DNA from 3 places in the Sedimenticola selenatireducens genome. Region 3 is predicted to be linked to each of the others. Evidence: predicted binding sites of a transcription regulator. Region 3 holds the regulator's gene; each other region holds the start of a gene.

Region 1 (2,273 bases), on a different contig from region 3:
CGCCACCGGCTGCGGCTTTGAGAAAATCTCTACGTTTCATAACGCCCCCTTATGCCTGCTTGTCGCCGTCACCCGACTGCTCGCTCTTGCCGAGCTTCCTGGCCGCCATGGCAGTGGCGCCCACTGCGGCGCCAATCACGCCGCCCACCAGTGCCGCGGCACCCGGCGTGGCGCTGTTGGTACCCGGACGGTCGTTGACATAGGGGAAGGCGTTGGGTGGCGCATGGGTCTTCACATCCGCCAGTTGATGAATCGCCTTGGTGAAGCCAACACCTTGCTCGGTGCAGCCGAAACAGGGATGTCCCACACCGACCGGCCAGGCACCGCCCCCCACGTCACCGAACTCAACAGCGGGACAGTTGGCATAGGTCTCGGGCCCCTTGCAGCCGAGTTTGTACAGGCAGTAGCCCTTCTGATGACCCTCATCACCAAACTCCAGGGCGAAACGGCCGGCATCGAAGTGCGGACGACGCTCACAGTTCTCATGAATCAGTCGGCCGTAGGCAAACTTGGGTCGGTTCAGGTGATCCAGTGCCGGCAGTTTGCCGAAGGTGACAAAGTGCAGCACGGTGGAGAGGAAGTTATAGGGATTGGGCGGGCATCCGGGGATGGTGACCACGGTCTTGTCGGTCAGGATATCCGGGGCACCCTTGGCCTCGGTCGGATTGATGCCGCTGGAGGGAATGCCACCCCAGGAGGCGCAGGAGCCGATGGCAACAATAGCCGCCGCGCCCTCGGCCGCCTCTTTCACATGCTCCAGCATGGTCTTGCCGCCGATCTTGCAGTAGATGCCGCCATCCTTGACCGGCGTGGCCCCCTCGATCACCAGCAGGTACTTGCCCTTGTTGGCCTTCATGGAGGCCTGCTTGGCCGCCTCCACCTGATGACCGGCGGCGGCCGCCAGGGTCTCATGGTAGTCCAGTGAGATCAGATCCAGGATCAGGGTCTCAATGGTGGGGTGCTCGGAACGCAACAGGGATTCGGTACAGCCCGTGCACTCCTGACCATGAAGCCAGATTACCGGTGGCCTCGCCTTCGGACTGGCAACCGCACTGGCCATGGCCATCGCATCGCTGGTGGTCAGTCCCATGGTCGCAGCCACGCCGGTACAGAACTTCATAAAGTCCCGCCGCGATACGCCCAGTCTCTTCTCGAGTTGCTCGAAATTGCGCTCGTCGTTCATTAACCCCTACCTCAATTGTCGGTCCTGGAAGGTGAGTTATTCTGTAAGTCTGTTCACCTGACAGCTTCAGATCTGTCATTCCAGGCCTAAGTACAATTTCCATGCCAGGAAAAAGGTATGGGGAATTTTAATCAGCGACTCATGTGCTTAGCGGGGAATTTGATATATGTCAGAAAGGCATATTGGAAGGTTTTATTTCACAATCGCTACGCAAACGACAAGTATCTTTTCATGCCAGAAGAAACCAAATGGGCATTCCGTTTGCCGACACTTGGCCCTGGAAACGGAGATACCATGCTGATCTCAACCACTCACTGCGCGAATGGCGCGCCACTCGCGCGCCAGCATTTCACGGTCATCGGGATGGGCGATGGCTATCAGCGCCTCTGCCCGTTCATTGAGGGTGCGACCATAGAGATTGGCCACCCCGTATTCGGTAATGATGTAGTGAACGTGTGAACGGGTGGTCACCACCCCACCACCAGACCTCAGGGCTGGTACAATGCGCGAGGCACCGTTTCGCGCACGGCTTGGCAGGGCAATGATCGGCTTGCCGCCTTCCGAGAGCGAGGCGCCGCGAATGAAGTCCATCTGCCCGCCCACCCCGGAAATGATCCGGTGGCCGATGGAATCGGCGCACACCTGGCCGGTCAGGTCCACCTCGACAGCCGAATTGATCGCGGTGACCCGCGGGTTCTTGGCAATTTCATGGGGCGAATTCACCCAGTCGATGCGCGCCTGGATCACCGAGGGATTATCATCGATATACTCATAGACCCGGTTCGAACCCATGATAAAGCCGGAGACGCTTTTGCCCCGGTGACTCTTCTTGCGTGAGTTATCCACCGCGCCGATCTCAATCAGGTCCAGCAGACCATCCGACCACATCTCGGTATGCACCCCAAGATGACGATGGCCGTGCAAGGCTCCCAGCACCGCATCCGGTATGGCGCCGATGCCCATCTGCAGGGTCGCACCGTCCTCGATCAATGCCGCTGCATGTCTACCAATCGCCCGCTCCACTTCCCCCAGAACCGGGCGCGGCACCTCCGGTATTGGGTCGTCCACTTCGATATAGTGGTCTATCCGG
Region 2 (2,273 bases), 1.0 Mb from region 3:
GCCGCCGCATCCTTTGCGGTCTCTTCCAGCATCTGCAGATTGCTGATACCGGCGATAGTGGAGTATCCCGGATCGCCCAAAGGAATAGAACCATCCACCACCAGGATGTACTTCCCCTTGTTCTCATGCATGGCCGCTTCCCGGGCCGCCTCAGCCGCCTCACCGGCCGCCGCCTGCAGGGTGTGGTGATAGTCCAGGGAGATATGATCGAATATCAGACTCTCAACTGATGGGGAGTGACTGCGGGTCAGTGATTCCGTGCAGCCGGTGCACTCCTGGAAAGAGAGCCAGATGACCGACGGGCGTTTCGCCTTTTCCAGGGCCGCCGCAATGGCGGGGACCATGGTTGGCGGCAACGCCATGAGTGAGGCGGTTGCAGTACAAAACTTCAGAAAACCGCGTCTTGAAACCCCGTGACGCCTCAGGCTGTCACCCAGGGTGCTTTTTTCAGCCATGTTACCTCCCTTATCTAAATACCGATTTCTGTTGAGTCTCTGTTTTTCTTTTCATCACGATCGAATATCGTCCACCGCGATCACCTGCTATGCGTTCTACACCTGCCTCTCACTCCGGTCTGTGCATCTCGACATCCAGCACTGTATCCAGTTTTTCAAGGCTTTCATACATGTCATCTGCCTGGGCGCGCAAGAGTTCCGGGATTTCAATCACTTCGATCTGAAACGCGATGCGCTCAGCTTCGCTATTGTAATGATCCACTATCCAGACGCCACTGAAGCGGGACTCCTTGACAGTCGTTTTACCCAAGGCGTCCAAGGTCGCCATCACCTCACCCTGACCCAACAGGTCAAGCAGATGCTCCTCATCACCCGGTCCAAACGGGATGGCGCGCAGGTCAATAATAGTGGATTCACCGGTCCGTACCAGCCGTTTCAACGCATGCCGTACCTCATTCAACAATGGCAGGGTATTGTGTGTCATGTGCGTCATGTAAGGCATCTCTGGACTTGGGATCGATTCAGAATCCGTTTGATCGAATACGCTCATATACTTATTTATCCTTTGTCTCAAGACTATCCCGATTGAGAAAAATCTATGATGACCCAGATCACGTTACCTTTTGCTTTCTTTAAAATTATTCTTTAATGCGTAATAACAGCAACTTAGTATACATAGCTGTTCGCACAGAAGTGCGCTGAGAAGTATGAGGAACAGACGGGAGACTGGTCCGATCAATCGCCATCGACTCCCCAACGGTCAATCAAGTCGACCACCATGCGCACTGCTGATGGTATCGCCTTGGCAACCGGGTCCGAAGGCTTTTCCCCCCAGTCCAGGCTTCCCGGCTCAATCCCCACCAGCGCCCGTTTTTCCGGGTAATGATCAGAGAGACGGGCAATATCCAACAAGTCAGTAAGACTCACCTCATGCACACTTTGCCGATTGCCCGTCAGGTAGCGATCCATATCACTGCCCTCATAGCAGACCACACTGCCAGGGCTGCCGCCTGTCCTGGCGGCATCCACCACAATCAACTGATCATGCTCAGCCAACAATCCGGCCAGTGAGAAACTCAATGTGCCGCCGTCGACAAAGGTGACAGACTCTTTGTGCGGAAACTGTTCCTGTAACCGATTGATGACATGAATGCCCACCCCCTCATCCGTTAGCAGGTTATTGCCAACGCCCAGCACCAGGGTTGTTTTTATCTTGCTCACCTTGGGTCATCCTGATAAATATTAATTACATGTATATTAATTTATTATTTACTACTAACTATATGATCTCTATCAAAACCACCTAAGACTAAAGCTATTATTCTAACGTTGCGACAATTCCTTTTCAGACGACCTAATCGGAGGGATGACATGATTAAGATAAGTCGAGTTCTTACTGCTGCACTCATAGCCACCTCTGCGGCTATGGCACCATTATCTGCAAACGCATTTTGGGGATGGGGTCCATGGGACGGCTGGGGTGGCCCGTGGTCCGGGGGACCGTGGGGCGGCTATCCGTACTACGGTGGCTATCCGTATTATGGTGGTTACCCGCCATATGGACATGGGTATGGTTATGCACCCTACGGCTACTACCCCTACTATGGCACTCCCTATTTACCCGCCGCTCCACAGCAGCCTGCTACAGCTAAACCCGAGGACGCAACTAAATAATCCTCGGCTCAACACTTCAGTAAGACCACCTGAGCCTGCCCATACAGGGTGCAGGCGCAGGTGGATACTCCGCGACACTCCGGCGATACCACTAACTGTTGTGAATAAATTCAGCAAAAACACAATATATTGTGTTTTCTTGAA
Region 3 (2,273 bases):
GGCACGAATAAAACGTTCATAATGGCCGAGATCAAGGTCGGTTTCGGCGCCATCCTCGGTAACAAACACCTCCCCGTGCTGGAAGGGACTCATGGTGCCCGGATCCACGTTGATATAGGGATCCAGCTTGATCATTGTGACTTTAAGGCCGCGCGCCTCCAGCAGTGCGGCCAACGAAGCTGAGGCAATACCCTTGCCCAGCGAGGAAACTACACCGCCCGTGATAAATACGAATTTGGTCATAGACTCTATGTCTTGTGGTGGAGGAAAAAAATCATTCAGGACGGGGTTTAATAGTACGCGAAAGCGGCTGCAGCCTCAATCAAAAGGCCGGTAAATAATTCTCCCTGAGAACCGGCTCGCAAGGAGATCACGGTATCTGCGCACCAAAACGAGGCACACACCGTTTGCGGCAATAACCCCCGACAGCATGACATCCATTCAAGCCACTGATTCGGTTCGCCGAAACCGCTGGATATCGGGTAGAAATCACCCGCTCCTCACGCCCGATCCGAGACAGCGGATTGAGACAAGATGAAAAGTAACTTGATCCAGAGCAAAGCAATCTGCAAAATGTCAGCTCCTATGGAGAAGTAAGGTTGCGCCGTGAGCGAACACAAGGTTATCTCTTTTGACAACATCAAGGTTGCCTGCAGGAACTGTAGTCTTACTTCCCTGTGCCTCCCGATGGGCCTCACCCCGGAAGATGTGGATCTGCTTGACGCCATAGTCAAGCGCAACAGACCGCTGCACCGTGGCGATCACCTGTTTCGCCAGGGCGATAAATTTCAATGCATCTATGTGGTCAAAACCGGAACGGTCAAGACTTTTGATCCGGGTGAAGACGGCAGCGAGCAGGTTCTGGGCTTCCACTTACCGGGTGAAATGATCGGTCTGGATGCAATTGAGACTGGCATTCACCACTGCTCAGCCAAAATCCTGGAGACCACCGCAGTTTGCGAAATCCCCTTCACCCTACTCGAAGAGCTGAGCAGCACCATACCCAGTCTGCAGCACCAGATGTACCGGCTGCTGAGTCGGGAGATTGGCCATGATGAGGATATGCTGACCCTACTGGGCAAGCGCAATGCCGAAGAGCGACTGGCTTCCTTCCTATTGAGTCTGTCCGGACGTTTCCAGCGGCGCGGTTTTTCTCCCTCTGACTTCTACCTCAGCATGTCCCGCCATGAAATCGGCAACTACCTCGGCCTTGCGGTAGAGACCGTCAGCCGCCTGTTTACCCGCTTCCAGGACGATGGCCTGCTGAAAGTGGAGCGAAAACATGTTCAACTGGTCGATATTGAGCGGCTGAAACAGATTCAACGCGGCGACCAGGCCGGCGTACGTGAGCAGCAGGTCACTTGACCTCGTCCCTTGCGGTACCAGCCATTTCTGCATGTTCCAGGCGCCGCCACAGACAGCCTCCACCAGCACTCTTCTCAATCAGCTCCAGTCGCTGTCCATGCGAGGCCAGCTCGTCAACGCTGGCCTGGACCACTTTCAACCGGGGTCGTGCCGGGTCCAGACGCTGAATCCGCTCACTACTGGACTCATTTTCACCACTACCCGCATCCAGTGACAGTGCCCCCTGCCCTCCGGTCATCATCAGATAAACGTCGGCCAGAATCTCCGCATCAAGCAGTGCACCGTGCAGTTCCCGGTGGCTGTTGTTGATGTCGTAGCGTTTGCACAAGGCATCCAGGCTGTTGCGCTGCCCAGGGTGCATCTTTTTCGCCATGACCAGGGTATCCACCACACTGCAGATGGTATCCAGTGACGGATGCTCGCCCGGTAACAGTCTCAGCTCGTGATTGAGAAACCCCATATCGAACGGCGCATTGTGAATAATCAGTTCCGCCCCATGAACATAGGTGACAAAATCATCCACCAGATCTGCAAACCGGGGCTTGTCCGCGAGAAACTCATTGGTGATTCCATGCACCTCGATCGCCGCCTGATCGATCTCCCGGTCGGGCTGCAGGTACTGGTGGAAGTTGTTCCCGGTCAAGCGCCGGTCCACCATTTCCACGCAACCAATCTCGATAATCCGATGCCCCTGGCTCGGTTCCAGACCGGTGGTTTCCGTATCCAGTACAATCTGCCGTGTACTCATAACCCCAACTCCTCCACACCCTTGTTGGCCAGCCGGTCCGCCAGTTCATTTTCCGGGTGACCGCTATGCCCCTTGACCCAGGACCAGTGCACATCATGGGTCGCCACCAACTGATCCAGTCGTAGCCAGAGGTCGCTGTTCTTGACCGGTTTTTTGGCGG

The links. The regulator FNR, encoded in region 3, switches genes on or off when oxygen is low (the NO sensors DNR and NnrR bind a similar motif). The targets are predictions, from matches to a motif close to TTGATNTANATCAA.
Region 1: a site for FNR is predicted at 1,343-1,356, ahead of ACHZBF_RS02990 (hydrogenase small subunit). Genes of this name have one in related genera too.
Region 2: a site for FNR is predicted at 1,057-1,070, ahead of ACHZBF_RS09330 (hydrogenase expression/formation protein). Genes of this name have one in related genera too.

What each region holds. Positions count from the first base shown of each region.
Region 1 covers NZ_CAXXYC010000002.1:88,136-90,408, reverse strand. The annotation lists gene hybA (hydrogenase 2 operon protein HybA) at 1-40, opposite strand, end outside; gene ACHZBF_RS02990 (hydrogenase small subunit) at 50-1,183, opposite strand; gene ACHZBF_RS02985 (acetyl-CoA hydrolase/transferase family protein) at 1,487-2,273, opposite strand, start outside.
Region 2 covers NZ_CAXXYC010000003.1:1,223,321-1,225,593, forward strand. The annotation lists gene ACHZBF_RS09325 (hydrogenase small subunit) at 1-455, opposite strand, end outside; gene ACHZBF_RS09330 (hydrogenase expression/formation protein) at 565-948, opposite strand; gene ACHZBF_RS09335 (HyaD/HybD family hydrogenase maturation endopeptidase) at 1,191-1,676, opposite strand.
Region 3 covers NZ_CAXXYC010000003.1:201,343-203,615, reverse strand. The annotation lists gene ACHZBF_RS04590 (CTP synthase) at 1-243, opposite strand, end outside; gene fnr (fumarate/nitrate reduction transcriptional regulator Fnr) at 607-1,365, shown strand; gene dnaQ (DNA polymerase III subunit epsilon) at 1,358-2,113, opposite strand; gene rnhA (ribonuclease HI) at 2,110-2,273, opposite strand, start outside.